DNA from 4 places in the Actinomadura meridiana genome. Region 1 is predicted to be linked to each of the others. Evidence: riboswitches for the same ligand, from Rfam matches in the RefSeq annotation. Region 1 holds a riboswitch; each other region holds the start of a gene.

Evidence for each region. A riboswitch is a leader RNA that binds a small molecule or an ion and turns the genes downstream of it on or off. The one in region 1 is predicted to bind cyclic di-AMP.
Region 2: linked by a shared signal. The riboswitch ahead of ABD808_RS11985 (gluzincin family metallopeptidase) and the one ahead of ABD808_RS30745 (NlpC/P60 family protein) in region 1 are both predicted to bind cyclic di-AMP.
Region 3: linked by a shared signal. The riboswitch ahead of ABD808_RS00335 (C40 family peptidase) and the one ahead of ABD808_RS30745 (NlpC/P60 family protein) in region 1 are both predicted to bind cyclic di-AMP.
Region 4: linked by a shared signal. The riboswitch ahead of ABD808_RS25220 (CHAP domain-containing protein) and the one ahead of ABD808_RS30745 (NlpC/P60 family protein) in region 1 are both predicted to bind cyclic di-AMP.

The regions. Positions count from the first base shown of each region.
Region 1 covers NZ_BAABAS010000021.1:199,220-203,663, forward strand. The annotation lists gene ABD808_RS30740 (DUF4360 domain-containing protein) at 1-344, shown strand, start outside; gene ABD808_RS30745 (NlpC/P60 family protein) at 519-1,208, opposite strand; cyclic di-AMP (ydaO/yuaA leader) riboswitch at 1,215-1,358, opposite strand; gene ABD808_RS30750 (M28 family peptidase) at 2,044-3,429, shown strand; gene ABD808_RS30755 (helix-turn-helix domain-containing protein) at 3,650-4,444, shown strand, end outside.
Region 2 covers NZ_BAABAS010000005.1:593,466-597,909, reverse strand. The annotation lists gene ABD808_RS11995 (NYN domain-containing protein) at 1-945, shown strand, start outside; gene ABD808_RS11990 (C40 family peptidase) at 1,265-2,185, shown strand; cyclic di-AMP (ydaO/yuaA leader) riboswitch at 2,534-2,728, shown strand; gene ABD808_RS11985 (gluzincin family metallopeptidase) at 2,836-4,146, shown strand; gene ABD808_RS11980 (M48 family metallopeptidase) at 4,143-4,444, shown strand, end outside.
Region 3 covers NZ_BAABAS010000001.1:74,677-79,120, forward strand. The annotation lists gene ABD808_RS00330 (transcriptional regulator) at 8-238, shown strand; gene ABD808_RS00335 (C40 family peptidase) at 649-1,578, opposite strand; cyclic di-AMP (ydaO/yuaA leader) riboswitch at 1,684-1,889, opposite strand; gene ABD808_RS00340 (amino-acid N-acetyltransferase) at 2,179-2,700, shown strand; gene ABD808_RS00345 (RDD family protein) at 2,705-3,550, shown strand; gene ABD808_RS00350 (RDD family protein) at 3,555-4,223, shown strand.
Region 4 covers NZ_BAABAS010000019.1:73,422-77,865, forward strand. The annotation lists gene ABD808_RS25215 (bifunctional glycosyltransferase/CDP-glycerol:glycerophosphate glycerophosphotransferase) at 1-1,381, opposite strand, end outside; gene ABD808_RS25220 (CHAP domain-containing protein) at 1,597-2,355, opposite strand; cyclic di-AMP (ydaO/yuaA leader) riboswitch at 2,368-2,524, opposite strand; gene ABD808_RS25225 (PP2C family protein-serine/threonine phosphatase) at 2,939-4,444, opposite strand, start outside.

The sequences.
Region 1 (4,444 bases):
AGGGCTACACATACGCGGTCGTCGGAGTCGTGTCCCGCGGCGCCGCCCACGTGGAGAAGGGCGCCACCGCCCTGCGCAGCACGAACTACTACTTCCAGGGCAGCTCCGAGAACGTCTCGGTCAACCACGAGATCAACGGCCCGTACGACGGCGCCTGGCGGTTCCGCGACCGCACCGACCCGGCCAAGCGGGTCTACGCCCCGTGCGGCAAGGAACGCAACCTGAACATCAACACGCAACTTCGGATCGACAAGGGCGACTCCGACGCGAAGAAGCCCAGTTTCATCGCAATGGAATCGACAAACGCGGACGCGGTCTACCACCTGACCTGGAAACGTTGCTAGTCGATCGCCAGATCCAGCCACAAATCGAATCCTGAACCAGTTTGACTTGGGGTTCGCGTTCATGGGCGCCGTCCGGGCGCCCATGAACGCGTTTCCATTCTTTTTGTCGCCACCTGATCACGGAGTGCGCCCGGTTTCGGACGGGACGACGCCGTGATCAGGTGGCGTCCCGCGTTACAGGTTCTTCGGCCGGTACGCCTTGTACTCGCTGCCCGACGACAGACCGTAGTCGCGCGTCCGGTGGTCGGTGCCGTAGCGGCCGCGCTGCTCGAACGCCCAGTAGGACGTGTGCTTGCCGTTGGCCCACTTCTCGAAGATGACGACGTGCCGGGTGGTGTTGGTGCCCTCGGCGTCCATGACGAGGTCGCCCTTCTTCAGCTCGTCCATCGAGATGCGCTCGGTGTACCGCGACGAGGTGAAGCCGACGGTGTTCGGGCCAGGTCCGGGCAGCCCCAGCGCCATCGCCACGAAGCCGGAGCAGTCGGTGCGGTAACCCTCGTGGGTCCTGGTCTGGCTGTAGGGCACGCGGTCGGAGGTGTGCGGGTTCCAACTCCTGGCCCGCTCGATCACCTTGGTACGCGCGCTCTTCGCGCTGTTGGACGACCTCTCGCCGTCCTTCCGGTCGCTCGTGTCGTCCGACTTCTCGCTGGAGGCGTCGGCGTGGCCGTCGCTCTTCTCGGGGGTGAGGAACTCGGCCGCCGTGACCGGGGCGCCGGAACGGGCGCCGGAGTCCCCGTCGGACGACAGGGTGACCTGCGCGGTGGCCGCGACCACGCCGCAGAAGGCGAGGCCGAGCACGGCGCCGGTGGTCCGGGGGCCGAAGGGGAAGCGGTTCTTGTCGTGCTTGTCGTGCTTGCCTTTCAAGGGCACTCCTAGCTTCCAAGCCGCCTACCGGGTTAGCTGACGGGTTCGGACGTGGAAGTCGCCCTACGGCCTGGAACAGGCCGATTCACCCCAGATGCGACGGGTGGGTCCCCGGCTCCGCGCGCGGCGCGGACTCGGCGTTGCCGCTGCGATCCTGTGGGCACGACGGCCCGTCACGGGACCCTGTGTCCCGTGCGCGAAAGAGCGGCGCGGATGGTCTTGGCACGCCCCCGTCGGGGGCCGTGCTTGTGTGTTCGGGTCCTGGCGTCCGTCAGCGCCGCACGCTCATCGCGTGCGCATGGGCGGGCTGAGAGGGGCCTCGGGGAGACCCTGCGCGGCAGGACCGGACGACACGTGGCTCGCGCCGTCACCCCACCCGACGGGGCCGGGTGGAGCGGGCGTGTCCACGGGGGGACACGGGGGGGAAGGCGCCTGGCGGGCGCTTCGGTGAGCGACAAGCTACTCCGAACGCCAAAGGATGGCAAACCCCGACAAAATCATGATCGTCGCAGGTCAGCGACCCAGGCTCGGACGATCTTCGCGACGGCGGGCCGGGGCGCCCCGTCCGGGGGCCGTGCCGGGTCCTCGCCGTTAGCGTCCCAGGTGGAGGGGCATGTGCGGGAAAGGCGGCGGCCCTTTTCGCCGACGATCTTGATCATCGCGTCCGCTCCGGAAGGGGACAAGATCTGCCATTGACCCGGCCGTCCTTGATCAACGAGGCCGACCTTGATCACGGTTCTGTTGCGGACCTTCTGACCATTCTTGTCCGACTTGTCGCGATTTCATAGATTCACCGGCAACGGGGCCCCGTCCCCCAGCTCCCGAGGAGATGCCAATGTCCGAGGTCAACCGCCGTGACCTGCTCGCCGGGGTCGCGGCCTTCACCGGATTCGCGACCGTGGGCCTGCTGCCCGGCACCGCCGCCGCCGCGACCCGGCAGCGCCCCGGCGCCGTCCGCCCGCCCACCCTCACCACCGGCGACAGGGCCGTCGTCGGCCGCATCGACATCCGCCGGGCGATGCGGCACCTGAAGGTGCTCAGCGACGAGATCGGCTTTCGCATCGCCGGAACCGAGTCCGAGCACCGCGCCGCCCGCTACATCGCCGGGCAGCTGCGCCGCCTCGGCTACGACGTCGAGCTTCAGCCCTTCCCCGTCCCCGACAAGGCCCTCGCGGAGATCCGCGCCAAGGGCGAACGGCTCTGGCAGACCGCCGCCTCCGCGCAGGGCGCCACCGGCCTCGCGGACGGCGCCGTGCTCGACGTCGGCAAGGTCGTCGAGGTCCCGGGCGGTGCGCGCGGCAAGCTCGTGCTGTTCGACCGCGTCGCCGGGAAGGAGACCGACCAGGCCAAGGCCGCCGAGGCCGCGGGCGCCAAGGCGGCGCTCATCGCCAACGTGCGCACCGACACCTACCCCGAACGCAAGGCCGCCACGTTCACCCCGAACCTCGCCGGGACGGTCGCGATCCCGGTGCTGGGCCTCGCCGAATACCACGGCGAACGGATCCGGGCGGGTGCCAAGCGCCTGTCCGTCGAGGTCACTCTGCACTCGAAGCTGACGTCCTACAACGTCCTGGCCGAGCGGAAGGCGTCGCTGGGCAATGACGGGAACAATGACGGGGACAGCGACGCGAACAAGGCCGTCATCGTCAGCGCCCACTACGACACCGTCCCGGGCTCGCCCGGCGCCAACGACGACGGCAGCGGCGCCGTGCTGTGCCTGGAGCTGGCGCGCGTCCTCCGCAACCTGCCGACCCGGCAGGCGATTCGCATCTGCCTGTGGGGTTCGGAGGAGCTTGGGCTGGTCGGGTCCAGGCACTACGTGAAGCAGCTCGACGACGAGGGCGTCAAGCAGATCACCGGTGTCTTCCAGAACGACATGGTCGGCACCAGCCATCCGGCCGCGGAGACCTACTGGCTGCTGTCCCTGGACGGCTCCGACAACACCACCACCGTCGCGGTGAAGGACGCCGCGCGCCGCCTCGGCCACCTCGACCAGGTGCGGGGGCCGACGGCCCGCGGCTCCAGCGACCACGAGTCCTTCTCCGAGCGCGGCATCGCCGCGGGCAACTACAGCTGGCGCGGCAACGACGCGCCCAGCCAGCTCGAACCCGTCTACCACACGCCCGAGGACAGGATCGTCCAGAACGTCAGCGTGGAACGGCTCCGCGCGTCCATCGAACTGATCGGCTGCGCCGCCTACGACGTGGCGCGTCGCACATAACCGAGAAGCGGTGTCCAACGGGGCGGCGCGCGGACGGACCGTGCGCCGGATGATAGGACCGTGAGAGGCCGGGCCGTTGCCCCGTGCGGCCCGGCGACCGCTTGCGTGTCGGCGCGGACACCGATGGTGAAGACACCCTGCTTCCACGGCGAATCGGCACTAGTGTTGACATCACAGAATGCAGCCGATTCGTGCCGCACAGTGGCGCGTGGGAGCCGACGTGGACGCGCTTCAACCCGACGAAGTCCCCGAGGCGGGGCGCCGTGTGCGCGGCCCCGCCGACAGCGGCCCCACGGTGCTGCGCATCCTGCTCGGCGGCCAGCTGCGGCGGCTGCGCGAGGCGAGGGGCATCCCGCCCAAGGACGCGGGGGACGCCATCCGCGCCTCCGCCTCCAAGATCAGCCGCCTGGAGCTCGGCCGCGTCGGGTTCAAGAAACGCGACGTCGCCGACCTGCTCACCCTGTACGGCGTCGTCGCGGACGAGGAGCGCGAGCCGCTGCTGAGCCTGGCCGAGGGCGCCAACAAACCCGGCTGGTGGCAGCGCTACAACGACATCCTGCCGCCCTGGTTCGAGGTCTACATCGGGCTGGAGGAGGCGGCGTCCGGGCTGCGCGTCCACGAGACGCGGTTCGTCCCCGACCTGCTCCAGACCGAGGACTACGCGCGTGCCGTGCTGCGGCTCGGCCATCCCACGGCGACCGCCGCCGAGATCGAGCGCCGGGTGAACGTGCTGATGCGGCGGCAGGGGATCCTGCGCCGCGAGGCGCCGCCCCGGCTGTGGGCGCTGGTGGACGAGGCGGCGCTGCGCCGTCCCGTCGCCGATGTGGAGGTCATGCGCGCCCAGTACGACGTCCTGCTCGACGCGATCGGCACCGAGTCCGTCAGCCTCCAGATCGTGCCGCCGTCCCGGGGCGCGCTGGTGGCGATGGCAGGGCCGTTCTCGCTGCTGCGGTTCGCGGAGCGGAGCCTGCCGGACGTCGTCTACATCGAGCAGTTGACCAGCGCGCTCTACCTG
Region 2 (4,444 bases), on a different contig from region 1:
CGCTCCGCGTCCGCCTCTGAGGAGGAGGCCGCCGAGCGCCGGATCACGGCGCTGAAGGAGGAGCTGGCCACGGCCCGCGCCGCCCGCGCCGCCGAGACCGACCGGCTGCGCGCCGAGCTGCGCGAGGCCAAGACGGAGGTCGCGGATCTGCGCCGCAAGCTGCACGAGGCGCGGTCCCGGTTCCGGGCGGCGGAGAAGCACGCCGGGTCGATGGAGGCCGCCGCCGAACGTGAGCTGGCCGCCGCGCGCGAGTCGACCGCCGCGTCCGAGAAGGAGCTGCGCAGGCTGCGGGCCCGCGCCGCCCAGGCCGAGGCCGCCGCCGAGGCCGCCAAGCGGGCCGCGCGGGAGGGGCGCAACGTCGAGGACGTCCGGCTCCGGATGCTGCTCGACACGCTCGTCGACGCGGCGCAGGGCGTGCGGAGGGAGCTGGCGCTGCCGTCCACCATCGGGCGCCCGGCGGACGCGGTCGGCGCCCTGGAGCCGGACCGGCTGGCCCACCGCGCGCTGCCGGGCCGGGCACTGTCCGACAGCGACCCGCAACTACTCGACCGGTTGCTGACGCTGCCGCGCGTCCACCTCGTCGTGGACGGCTACAACGTCACCAAGACCGGCTACGGCGACCTGCCGCTGGCCGACCAGCGCAGCAGGCTGCTGTCGGGGCTCGGCGGGCTCGCCGCGCAAACCCGCGCCGAGATCACGTGCGTGTTCGACGGCGCGGAGCTGGACGCGCCCGTGGCGATCGCGGCGCCGCGCGGCGTCCGGGTGCTGTTCAGCCGTCCGGGGCAGACCGCGGACGAGCTGATCGCCGACCTCGTCCGGGCGGAGCCGCAGGGCCGCGCCATCGTCGTGGTGTCGTCCGACCGGGAGGTGGCGGACGCGGCGCGCCGGGCGAGCGCCCGCCCGTGCCCGTCGACGCTGCTGCTGCGGCGGCTCGGCCGCTCGTAGGGCGACCAACCGGCCGTGGGCGATTAAGACGCGGATAAGGCCGTCATAAGGAGCGGCTCGCGGTCCGTGACCTGCCTTTCACGGAGAGTGGACACTTTTCCCCCGATGTCGATCAAAGAGAGACGAATCGGTTGTGACGGGTGTTGACCCTCGCTAGTGTCGTCCGCTGACGTCGTGGACGAGAGGGGCGAAACCGACCGTGGCCAAAGATCTCAACGGGACACCAGCGCAGCGGCGTGACCGGAGAGGCGGCCTGGCGAGCAGAGGCGTATCCCGCCGCCTGGCGGCCGTCACCTGCCTGACCCTGACGGCTTCACTCATGTCTCCGCTGGCGGTGGCGCACGCCAAGCCGAAGCAGAACAAGGCGGAGGAGCAGAAGAAGCTCAACAAGCTCAACGAGGAGATGGACCAGAAGGTCGAGAAGTACAACCAGAACCGCGAGCAGCTCAAGGTCGCCAAGAAGAAGCTCGACGCCGCGACGAAGGCCTCCAAGAAAGAGGAGACGGCCTTCGAGGAGCAGCGCGCCAAGATCGCCCAGATGGCCGCCACCGCGTACAAGAACGGCGAGCAGACGGACGTGACCGGCTTCGTCGGCAGCAGCGACCCGCAGGCGGTCCTCGACCAGGCGGCGGTCCTGTCCCATCTGTCGCGGGACCGCGGCTCCCAGCTCACCCAGTTCCTCGCCACCACGCAGCGGCTGCGGCGAGAGCAGTCCGTCGCCAAGACCGCCTATGACGAGGTGAAGACCAAGTCCGACGACCTGAAGAAGCAGAAGGCGGACCTGGACAAGAAGGTCAAGAAGCAGGAGGCGGTCGTCCGGAGGCTCGGCGGCGGCACGTCCTCCTCCGGGGGCGGCATCGGCGGTACCTACAACGGCCCGGCCAGCGGCTCGGCCCGCGCGGCGCTCAACTTCGCCTTCGCGCAGAAGGGCAAGCCGTACCAGTACGGTGCGGAGGGTCCCGGCTCCTACGACTGCTCCGGCCTGACCATGAAGGCGTGGGCGGCGGCGGGCGTGAACATCACCCGCACCACCAACTCGCAGTACGCCGCCACCAAGCGGGTCAACAAGAGCGACCTACAGCCCGGTGACCTGGTGTTCTTCAGCAGCCTCGGCCACGTCGGCCTGTACATCGGCAACGGGCAGATGATCCACGCCCCGCGCACGGGCAAGAACGTCGAGATCGTGAACATCACCTCGGGCTACTACCTGAGCAACTACTACGGCGCCGGGCGTCCCTGACGTTCGGACGGCTCGTCTTCCGGCAACGGACCAGGCTTTGACCTGGTCCGTTGTTAATTTTGTAGGGGTTTGCCTTCTCTTGGGGCTTTGGTACCTTGTACCACTCACGGCGCCGGCCAGGCGCCGGGTGCCCGCGACGCCCACCAGGCGCCGCGTGACGGCGGCGCGAGCCACGTGCCGCCTTCCCCCCCGGCCGGACCCGGCCCACCGTGCGCACGCCGAAGCGTGCATGGCGCTGAGCGCGCTGCCACGGCGGTTCCACGGGCCGTCCGCGCACGACAACAGGCGCCGCTCTTTCGCACGCGGGAGACAGGTTCCGCGCACGGGCCCCATCTCGCCCCCAGGATCGCAGCGGCAGCGCCGAGTCCGCCGAACGGCGGAACCGGGGACCCACAGCGCCGGAGTCCAGGGACCGTTCCTGGACGACCCCCGGCGCCCGGGGTGAATCGGTGCGCCTCTCCGGAGAACCGGTGAGGGCCCACCGCAGGGCCACTTCCTCGCCCGAACCCGTCAGCTAACCCGGTAGGCGTCTAGGAAGAACGAAGGAGTGAATTCCGCAGCGTTACCTGGGCGTGGTCGCCCCGTGCGGCCACGCCCTCTTTCGGCTTCGCATCGGCATGCCCATCCGCTGGCTGCATAGGATCGCGCGCATGGAGGACGGCTCCGCCCACAGCGACAGGCACAGAGGCACGCAGGGCGGCACCCACGGCGGGCCCGTCACGCGGCGCAGGGCGCTTGCCCTCGGCGCGGGCGGGGCGGCCGCGCTGCTCGCGGGCGGCGCGGGCCTCGTCCGCGCGCGGTCCGGCGGCGAGACGCCCGACGCACGCGCCATCGGCGGGAACGGTGCTGCCGCCGCGTTCACGCCCGGCGACGCCGCCACCGTCCTCGACAGCCGCGCGCGGGCCGTGCGGACCGGCGACCGGACGGCCTTCCTCACCACGGTCGGCTCCGCACCCACCGCGTTCCGGGACGCCCAGTCCCGCCTGTACGGCAACATCCGCGCGCTTCCCCTCGACGGCTGGCGGGAACGCGCCGTCGCCACCCAGACCGTGGACGGCGCGAAGGACGTCGCGATCCTCCGCGTCGAGACCCGGTACCGGCTGCGCGGCTTCGACCACGGCGACGTCGCCCGCACCCGGTACCTGGCACTGGCCCCGCGCTCGGGCGCCTGGACGATCGTCGGCGACGGCTCGTCCCACAACCTGCACGACGACGCCGAGATCTGGGACGGCGGCCCACTGTCGGTGGTCAACGGCCGCGCCAGCCTCGTCATCGGCGACGCCACCGGGCTCGACGAGATCGCCGGACGCCTCGACGCGGCCGTACCCGTCGTCAGCGGCGTGGTCGGCGGCACCTGGGCGCGGCGGGTCGTCGCGCTGGTGCCCGCCTCGGCGTCCCTCGCGGCCGCGCTCGCCGGTCCGGGGCAGCGGCTCGGCGAGATCGCCGCGCTCGCGACCCTCGCGCCGTCCGCCGAAGGGGGCGCCGGGGAGGACCGCGTCATCATCTCCCCCGGCACGTTCGGCCGCCTCAACAGCCTGGGACGCGACGTCGTCCTGACCCACGAGCTGACCCATGTCGCCACCGGCGGCGCCCGCGACCGGACGACGCCGCTGTGGCTCATCGAGGGCTTCGCCGACTACGTCGGCTACCGGGGCGCGAAGATCTCCGTCCGGTCGGCGGCCGGGGAGCTGCGCCGCGAGGTGACGGCCGGACGGATCCCCGCCGCGCCGCCCGCCGCCGCCGCGTTCTCCGGCGGCTCGCCGCGTCTGTCCCAGGCCTACCAGGAGGCATGGCTCGCCTGCCGCATGATCGCCGCCCGATACGGTGAGGCGACGCTCGTACGGCTCTACCGGACCGCCGGGCGCGTTCCGGAGGAGACCGCGCTGCGCGACGTGCTGGGGCTCACCCGGGACCGTTTCATCGCCCTGTGGCGCGACTATCTGAAGAAGGAACTCGCATGAGTGAGCGCAGCGAGGCGGGAGGCGCGGGGAGCCGTCCCCTCACGGAGGACAGGAGCGAGGAGGCGGACGGCGGCACGCGGACGCGACGGCCCCGGACGGCCGCCGCCATCACCGCCGCCGTGCTGTTCACCGCGGTCGGGGTCGTCCTCGCCCTGACCACGCCGTGGAACCCGCTGCCCGGCGACGTCCCCGGCGGGCGGGTGCGGCCCGATCCGGCGCTCGACTTCTCCCCCGCCGAGATCGCCCGGTCCCGGGCGTTCGACTCGGCCATCAACCCGCCCGCCTACGCGGGCCTCGT
Region 3 (4,444 bases), on a different contig from region 1:
GGACGGAGTGGAACAGGCCACACTCGCACGTCGTGGCACCGACGATTATGGACTGAACGAGGAGGAGATTCGGCTCCTCGCTCAGATCGCCAGCGGTGTCACCGCCGATGTGGCGGCACGAAAGCTGGAACTGAGCGCCCGGACCTTGCGGCGCCGGTTGCGGACCATCTGCGACCGGCTGGAGGTCAACACCCCTATCGAGGCCGTGGTGTGGGCGGCCCGAAGGCAGCTCATCTAGCAGCAGTACCAATGACGCTCGTCCGGGGACGGCGGGCGTCACCGGAATCCAGGCGGCGAACTCTTCTGAACCTCCGTCCGACCCCGCGGCGGCGGCGCCCACGTCCCGGCAGGTAGGTCCCTGCGGGAGGCGTCGCCGCTGGACGGCGTTCAGAAGACCCTGGTTCTTTCGAATGTGCCCGGAATGTCGTGAACGGGCCCTGGATCCTGTGAAGATTGCCCGGGATCTCTCGAATATGCCCGGGAAATCTCGAATGTGTCCGGAATCGCCTCGGCACTCGTTTCTGTGCTCGCGGCACGCCACAGCGACCTGCCACGGCGACCTGAGGTCGACAAACTCTCAGAAAGACAGACCAGGCGCGCGTTTCCACCGATCCTGAGCCCGGCCGCGCCCGGTCGAAGTCGACGCTGTCAGGCGACCCGGACGCCGCCCGCGAAGGGACGTCCCGACATGGAGGCGATCTTCACGACGTCACCGGTGTGGGGGGCGTGGATCATCTTGCCGCCGCCGATGTACATCCCCATGTGGTGCAGGTCGGAGTAGAAGAACACGAGGTCGCCCGGCTGGAGCTGGCTGCGCGACACGTGCGTGCCCGCGTTGAACTGGCTGCCGGTGTAGTGCGGCAGGTTGATGCCGACCTGCCGGTAGGCCCACATCGTCAGGCCCGAGCAGTCGAAGGTGCTGGGACCCGCGGCGCCCCAGACGTACGGGTCGCCGAGCTTGCCCATCGCGTACCGCAGCGCCTGTGCGGCCTTGCCGGTGCCGATGACGGGAAGCTTGGCGAGCATGCTGGGGTCGCGCTCGACGAGCTTGCCGCGGGTCTTCTCGTAGGCGTCCGTGACCTTCTTGCGCTGCGAGTCGAGTTGTGTCCGCAATTCCTTGACCTGCGTGGAGCGGGCCTCGGCGGACTTGCGCGCGCGCTGTGCGGCCTGCATGGCCTGCATCAGGATGAGGACTTTGCTGCTGTCCCGCTTGGCGAAGTAGCGAAGCGTGGACGCCTGGTCGAGGACGGCCTGCGGGTCCTGCGAGGCGACGAACGAGACTGTGGGGTCGGAGCCGCCCTGCATATAACTGGTCGCGGCCAGAGAGCCGACCTTTTCGCGAAGGCCCTGGAGAGTCTTCTCCTGCCGCTCGGCGTTGTCGGTGGCGACCTTGGCGGCGCGTTGCGACTGCGCGAGCTTGACCTTCAGCCCGTTGTACTGCTCGGTGAGCTGCTCCAGCTGGTCGGCGAGCTTGAACGCCTTCGTCCTGAGTTCCTTGGTGGACGGCTCAGGATCGGCGTTGGCCGTGCCGACCGTCTGCGGTACGACCGAAAGGCCCGCCACTAGGGCGCCGACCACGGTGATCGTCCGGCCACGGAACCATGCCGCGCGACCTGATGACGAGTGCCGGGAGCGTGACCGAGCAGATCGTGAAAAGGAAGCAGGGCGCGATGGCTCCACGAATTCTCCTCTCCTCGTCCGCCTACCGAGTTAGCTGACGGGTTAGGGCTGGAGTAGCCCGTCCACGGGTGGCGCGCGGATCGATTCCACGCGGTCGCGGATTCACCCCTCACGGCGTCAGCCCGGGGGAGGTCCCCGAAGGCTCCGGAAGTGGGTCCCCGGCTCCTCGGGGCACTGGTTGCGACCCGGGGACTCGGCGGTGCGGCCTCCGTCCTGCGGAAGGCCGACGTCAGCGCAGGACACTAACGGAACCGGCAGGGAATGCCAACCAGAACATGCGAAAACGCACGTGGCACGGCCTGTCGGTGGGAAGGAGAGGGCGTGTCGCCGTTCCGAAAGGTGTGGCCCGTCTCACTTTTCGACGGGTCATGGCCCCGCGTGGTCGCTTATAACTAGTTACTTGGTGTGGACGGCGCCTCATGCAAGACCTTGCCAAGCCTCCGTTAAGCCCCTGCCGGAAGTCGGGCAACGCCGCGCGTTCGATAATCTCGCCTGTTTGTGGAGGTCGTGATCCGGCGAGCCCGTACCGCCGACGTTCAAGAGATCCGCAGGCTGGTCGACCTGTACGCGGGTTCGGGACGACGCCTGCTGAAGAAGTCCACGGTGAAGCTGTATGAGGACGTCCAGGAGTTCTGGGTCGCCGAGGACATCCAGGACGGCACTCCTGGGCCGATCGTGGGCTGCGGCGCGCTGCACGTGATGTGGGAGGACCTCGCGGAGGTCCGCTCCGTCGCCGTGGACAAGGAGTACGGCGGACGTGGCATCGGGCACCGGATCGTCGTCCGTCTGCTGGAGACCGCGCGGGAACTCGGCGTGCGGAGGGTGTTCTGCCTTACCTTCGAAGTGGAGTTCTTCACGCGGCATGGCTTCGAGCAGATCCTCGGGACTCCGGTGGCGCCAGAGGTGTACGAGGAGCTTCTCCGCTCTTACGACGAAGGCGTTGCGGAGTTCTTGAACCTCGATCGGGTCAAGCCCAATACGTTGGGGAACACCCGGATGTTGCTTCGCCTGGAGGGCTGACCGAATGAGCGATTTCCCCGACCGTGGGCGGCGACACCAGCCGCAGCAGGGGCAGGGGTCGTACGGCCCGCCGCCCCCGTATCGAGGACCCCAGCAGCAACCGCAACCCCAGTCGCAGCCCCGCCAACCCCAGCCGCAGCATCAACGCCAGCAACAGCCTCAACGCCAGCAACAGCCTCAGCCACGAACCCAACAGTGGCAGCAACAGCAGTGGGGGGACCAGCCCGGGCATGACGAGGCGTACGACTCGTCCTATGACCAGTACGGCGGTTCCAACGGCGGCGACCAGCCGCTGGCTCCGATACTCCGCCGGGCCGCCGCGCGGATCCTCGACAACGCGCTTGTGGCGGTTTTCGGTTTCGCGCTCGTCCTGCCCATCACGATCGGTGCGTTCGGGTTGGGCAAGCCCGGCAGCAAGACAGAGGACGAGGGCGGTGTGTGGAACTGGCCCATCATCTTCACTCTGTTCTGTGTTCTGTCGGTGCTGCCGTTGCTGTACGAGGCCGTCCAACTGACCATGTCGGGACGGACTCTCGGCAAGCGGGTCATGGGTCTCGGCATCGTCCAGGCACCTGGCGGAGAACCACTGACCACCACGCAGGCCATCTGGCGCGCAGGGATCGTCCATGTGGGCTATCAGGTCGGTGTCTTCTTCTTCCTCGTCGTCGCGGTGATGGTCTGGGACTACGCCGCATACGGGATGGTGCTCGTCTGGGCGGGTGCGTTGATGGCCTACCTGTGGGCGATCTGGGACCAGCCTCTGCACCAGTCTCTTCACGACCGCTTCGCCGGCACGCTCGTCATTGACGAGCGGGTCGGATACGACGAGTACGACGAGTACGCGGAATAGACCCGTGACGGAGGCACCGCTCGCCGAACCGGGGCAGCGTCTCCTGGCGCGCATCATCGACACGCTCATCGTTGGTGTGCCGGTCATTGTCGTCGTCCGCGCTGTAGTGGCAGCGCATGCGGTGGACGTGGTCGCTCCGCCCGCCGTGGCCGGGTGCATGCTGCTGTACGAGTCGATTCAGCTGGCGCTCTGGGGACGGACACTCGGCAAGCGCGTCGCCGGTATAGAGGTCGTCGTCGGCGTTCCCGGCGCGAATTCAGTGACCGATTCAGCGATCGCCGTGACTCGCGACGGTGAGGCGGCCGAGCTGGCGCCCCCATCGTCGTGGACCTCGGACGCTGACGCGGGCTCAGCAGCCGCCACAGCGCCGCCCACGGCCGATTCGGACGAGAAGCAGGAGCCTGACGCAGGGCCCGTAGAAGGAGCCAGTACGCGGAACGTCTTCGTCGACGACCAGGCCCCCTTGGACGTCGGACGCGCGGTTCTCCGCGCCGCGATCTATTCGCTGCCGATCGCGGCCCGGCCGATTCCCGTCGCCGGGCTACTCGCCAGCCTCTTCTGGGTGGCGAACGCGGGCGCGATGTACGAGGGCACGAACCGCCAGGCCGTCCACGACAGGATCGCGGGGACGCTGGTCGTAAAACGCCCGCCCACAGATTCATCGGCCTTCTGAGAGCCTCTCGCGCGCGCTCGTCCGAACCGGGGCCCGATCGACCCGACTCCTCCGGCTGAGAGCCCTCCAGGGCGGGCCGGAGAGGCCATGTCCGGCCCGAACCGGCTTTCGTGAAGATGCCCGGTCTGTTTCGGACGCGCCGCGTTCGGACGGCTAAAGCCAGCTCGATCAGGTTACGGCCCCGAATCGGCGCGAGATGTGTCTTGTCCCGGACGCCTCCT
Region 4 (4,444 bases), on a different contig from region 1:
GCGCCAGCGGGTCGAACTCGGCCCACCAGCCGATCCGATCACTCTCATGCCGGAGATCGGCGCGAACCCGCCCCTTCTGGGCGCGGTGCCGCCGGTCACGGAACTCCAGCGTCCCGGATAGTTCGGCGTCCGGCCCGATCCTGGCGAGGGGGTCCAGGACATACCCGGCCATGCGGACGCGGCCGCCCCGCGCCTCCAGCCGCGTCACCGTGTTCGCTGGACGCAGCTCCTTCAGCGGCCGCAGGTGGAAGCCGAAGCCGGTGACGTCCAGGACGCGGGCCCCCAGCGTCCCGGGCGGCGGGGCCGCGCCCCAGAAGACGCGGCCGTCCCGCTCCACCAGCGGGGCGCGCAGTTCGGGCCAGTCGGCGAGGCCGTCGTACTCGGCGGCGGCGAGGGCCCCCGCGTGGTCGCCCTCGCGGACCAGGTACGCGGCGATCGCGGGCAGCGGGTTGGCCTGGTCGAACACCGCCGGATCGAACCCGGCCAGGTACTCGCCCACAAGGTCGAGGAAGCGGGCCCGCCGGTCCGGGTCGCGTCCGCGCAGCTCACGCAGGTGGAGCGCAAGATCATGGTTGACGAACTTGGCGTCGTTGGCCAAGGCCAGGTCGTGCGCGCCACGCCGCGCGAACAGCCGGTCGACACGGCGGTGAATCTCCAGCCGGTCGGCGAAGTTGGCCGGGTCGGCGCGCCTGCCCGAGATAGACGGCGCGGGCGCCCGCTCCCGGACGAGCCAGGTGTAGACGCGGTGCGGGATCAGGACGGTCCGGCGGGACGCCAGGTACGCCTCGGCGGTAAAAAGCAGGTCCTCGTAGTGCAGGTCCTCGACGAACCGGAGGCCGTGCTCGTCCAGGAAGTCGCGCCGGTAGGCCTTGTTGGTCGACAGCGTGTCGTAGAGGAGTTCGGGGTTCTGCTCCAGCGGCCCGTAGACGGCCCGCCGCCGGTAGAGCCACGGAAACCAGGGGCGGACGCGGCCCTTCCCGCCCGCGGGCACGTCCAGGAAGATCCGTTCGCACAACCCGGACACCAGGTCGGCCGCCGCGTCCTCGGCGGCGGCGAGCAGGTTGAGGCAGGCGTGCCGGTCCAGGAGGTCGTCGCTGTCGAGGAACATCACGTACCGGCCGGTCGACGCCTCGATCCCGGCGTTGCGGGGCCGCCCGCAGCCGCCCGAGTTTTCCGGGAGGCGGACGGCCCTGACCCGTCCCGGATGCGCGGCGGCCAGCCGGTCGGCGACCTCGCCCGTCCCGTCGGTGCTCGCGTCGTCGACGATCACCGTCTCGACGCCGCCCAGCGACTGCGCCAGCGCCGAGTCGACGGCCCGTGGCAGCCGCCGCGCGTCGTTGTAGGCGATCACGACGACGCTGACGTCCGGGCGTGCCCGCATGGCCCTCCCTCCGGTTCGGCCGGACAGGTGCAGGATTCCTATCCAGGAACGCCGTGCTGAGGTCCAAGGCCGATCAAAGGCTGTCAATGCTTGGCATTACCCGCCTTCAGCGGAGACATGGGTCGCATCACCCTGGAACGCCCGAAGGCGCCCGGCGAGTCGCCGGGCGCCCTCAGCGCGTGCGGTGGTGCGGGTCCTGTTGTTACAGGTGTGGGTCAGGACGCGTAGTCCGGGTAGCCGTAGCCGACGACCTCGGACTTGTCGCGGGTCTTCTCCTTGACCGCGTTGTCGGTGTTGCCCTCGACGGTGCGGATCGTGCCGTTGCCGTTGTCCTTCACGACGAGGCCGACATGGTCGATGTCGCCGATGTCACCGCTCGAGCCGTTCTTCCAGTCGAAGAAGACGACCGCGCCGGGCTTGGCCTTCTTGCCCCAGCGGTCGGTGTCCTTGAACCAGGTGGCGTGCTTGACGGTGTAGGCGTCCCAGCCCATGTTCTCCACGCCGGTCTGGGCGCCGAGCCACGAGACGAACATGTTGCACCACTGCGCGCCCTTGTAGTCGGCGACCGGGAAGCCGCCGTCACGGTCGGCGGTCTGCTTGGCGTGCGGGGTCGACACATACCACTTGTGGTACTTGGTCATGCCGCCCCTGCCCTCCTTGACGCCGACCTGCTTCTCCGCGAGGTCGATCACCTCGGACGGCTTGACCGCGTGCGGGGGAACCTTGAAGCCCTCCTCGCGCGCCTGAGCGGCGGTCATGCCGGCCCCGGCGGCCTGCGCGGACCCGCTGGACACGGCGCCCTTGTCGACGGCCGCCGCCTGGGCCGCGGTCTCGGCCGCGGCGCTGCCGCCGCCGAGGGGGTTGAACAGCGCGAGCCCGACGGCTCCGGCGAGGACCGCGCCGACGGCGGCACCGACGGCCTTGTCCTCGGCGGCGACATGCTTGAGCGAAAGACGATCGAAACGACCGGTCATACAGGGAATCTCCTTGTCTCCCATGACGCCTACCGGGTTAGCTGACGGATTCGGGCATGGAAGCAGCCCTACGGCGCGACTCTCGGGCGCGCCGATTCACCCCTGGAACCTTGGGTCCCCGGCTCCGTTCCGGTCGGGTGGACCGGTTCGGACTCGGCCTCGCACCGCGGGGGCGCGGTGCTGTGCGGATGTATCTCAGTGACTGATCTTGATGTGCTGGCGCCCCTCGTCGGGCGCATCGCGGGCGGGATCCGCTCCGCGATCTTCGGCCGCAACTCACCCGGCCGGGAGCAACGCATGGGACGCGCTGCGGATTCAGGTAGAAGGTATCAACCTTCGCAAGAAAAGCAAATCAGGCACAAAAGTCCGTCTTGCCTGCTCAAAGCCCTTCCAAGGGACTACCAACACCCTCAAGCCCCGGTGTCTTCCCGATCTTTCTTCGAGGGCCCCGCAGCCCTTTGCCCCGGGGGCTTACCGGAAGCCGATCAAATGGTAAAGAACCCGCGAACGAGCAGGTCACGGGTGCGGTGGCGCGCCGCTCGGGGGCCACATCCGGTGAGACGCACGTCACATGACCGGGCGGTCACTCGACGTGGAGGGCGAAGAGCGTGGTGTCGTCGGCCGCTCGGTCGTGCTCCATGCGCGCCAGGACGTCGTCCAGCAGCATCTCGGGCTGGGTGGCGCAGTCCCGCAGGATGCCGGTGAGGCGCTCGATGCGCTCGTCCAGGTCCGCGTCCCGGCGCTCCACCAGGCCGTCGGTGTACAGGAAGAGCATGTCGCCGCGGCTCAGCCGCGTCGTGACCGTCGTGTACTCCCAGCCCGGCATCGCCCCGAGCATCGGGTCACGCACGAGCTCAAGCGGCACCGCCTCCCCGGCCCGGATCAGGATCGGCGGCGGGTGGCCCGCGCACGTCCAGTCCAGGACGCGCCCGCGCGGGTCGAAGCGGGCGACGACGGCGGTGCCCGTCGCGGGTGGGTCCATGCTGCTCACCAGGTCGTTCAGCCAGCCGACGAGCCGTCCGGACCGCTCTCCCGTGCACATCAGGCCGAGTAGCCCGTTGCGGGTGCGCGCCATCGCCGCGGCGGCGGGCAGGCCGTGTCCGGCGGCGTCGCCGATGGCGAACATCGCGGCGCCGTCTCCCAGCACACGGGTCGCGAACCAGTCGCCGCCGATGCGGGCCGTGCTCTCGGCGGCCAGGCTGCGGATCGCCGTGCCGAGGCCCGGGAGCTGCTCGATCTCGTCCTCGTCGGGCAGGATCGCGCGGCGGAGCGTCACCGCCACCCGCCGCTCCTGCGCCGTCTGCTCCCGCTGTTTCAGCATCTGCCGCCGGGTCTCGGCCAGCGCCCGCTCCACGCCGCGCCGCCGGGTGATGTCCTGGGACACGATGTTGATCGAGACCGGCAGCCCCGAGTCGGCGAGCACCGGCTCCGCGAACACCCACAGATGCCGGGGCCGCCCGTCCTCGCCGATCACGCGGTGCTCGGCCTCCACCGGTTCGCGGCGCGAGAACATCGTCTGGACGGCCTCCTCCACGAGCGGAAGGTCGTCGTCGGCCACCACCTTCGGCAGGTCGTGCGGCATCGGCGGCACCTCGTCGGGCCCGAGCCCGTAGTTGGCGCGCATCTGCGGCGTCCAGTCCGTCTCGCCGGTGGCGAGGTCCCACTCGCCGAACCCGATCAGCGCGAGCCGCTCGACCCGCTCCAGCCGCCGCGCCGCCCGGTCCTCGCGATAGTGGTAGCGCCAGGTGACGCACAGCCCGGTCGGCACGGGCACGCACCGGACGCTCATCCTGGACGACCGGGAGAGGCCGCGCTGGGCCGTCGTGTACGGGAATGAGGAACGTTCCAACGTCGTCCCGTCCGCCAGGACCCGCACGTAGTCGTCGAAGAGGCCGCTCAGCACGGCGCCGGGGTCCGTCTGGAGCAGCCGCCACCCGGTCAGCTCCTCCCGGCCGCGCCCGAACATGTCCCGCGCGACGTCGTTGAGGTCGGCGAACAGCAGGTCCACCAGGGCCCCGTCGGGCTGCCTGACCGGCACGAGATGGGCGCACGAGTCGAGCGCCCCGTCCAGCACGGCCCGCGCCACCGG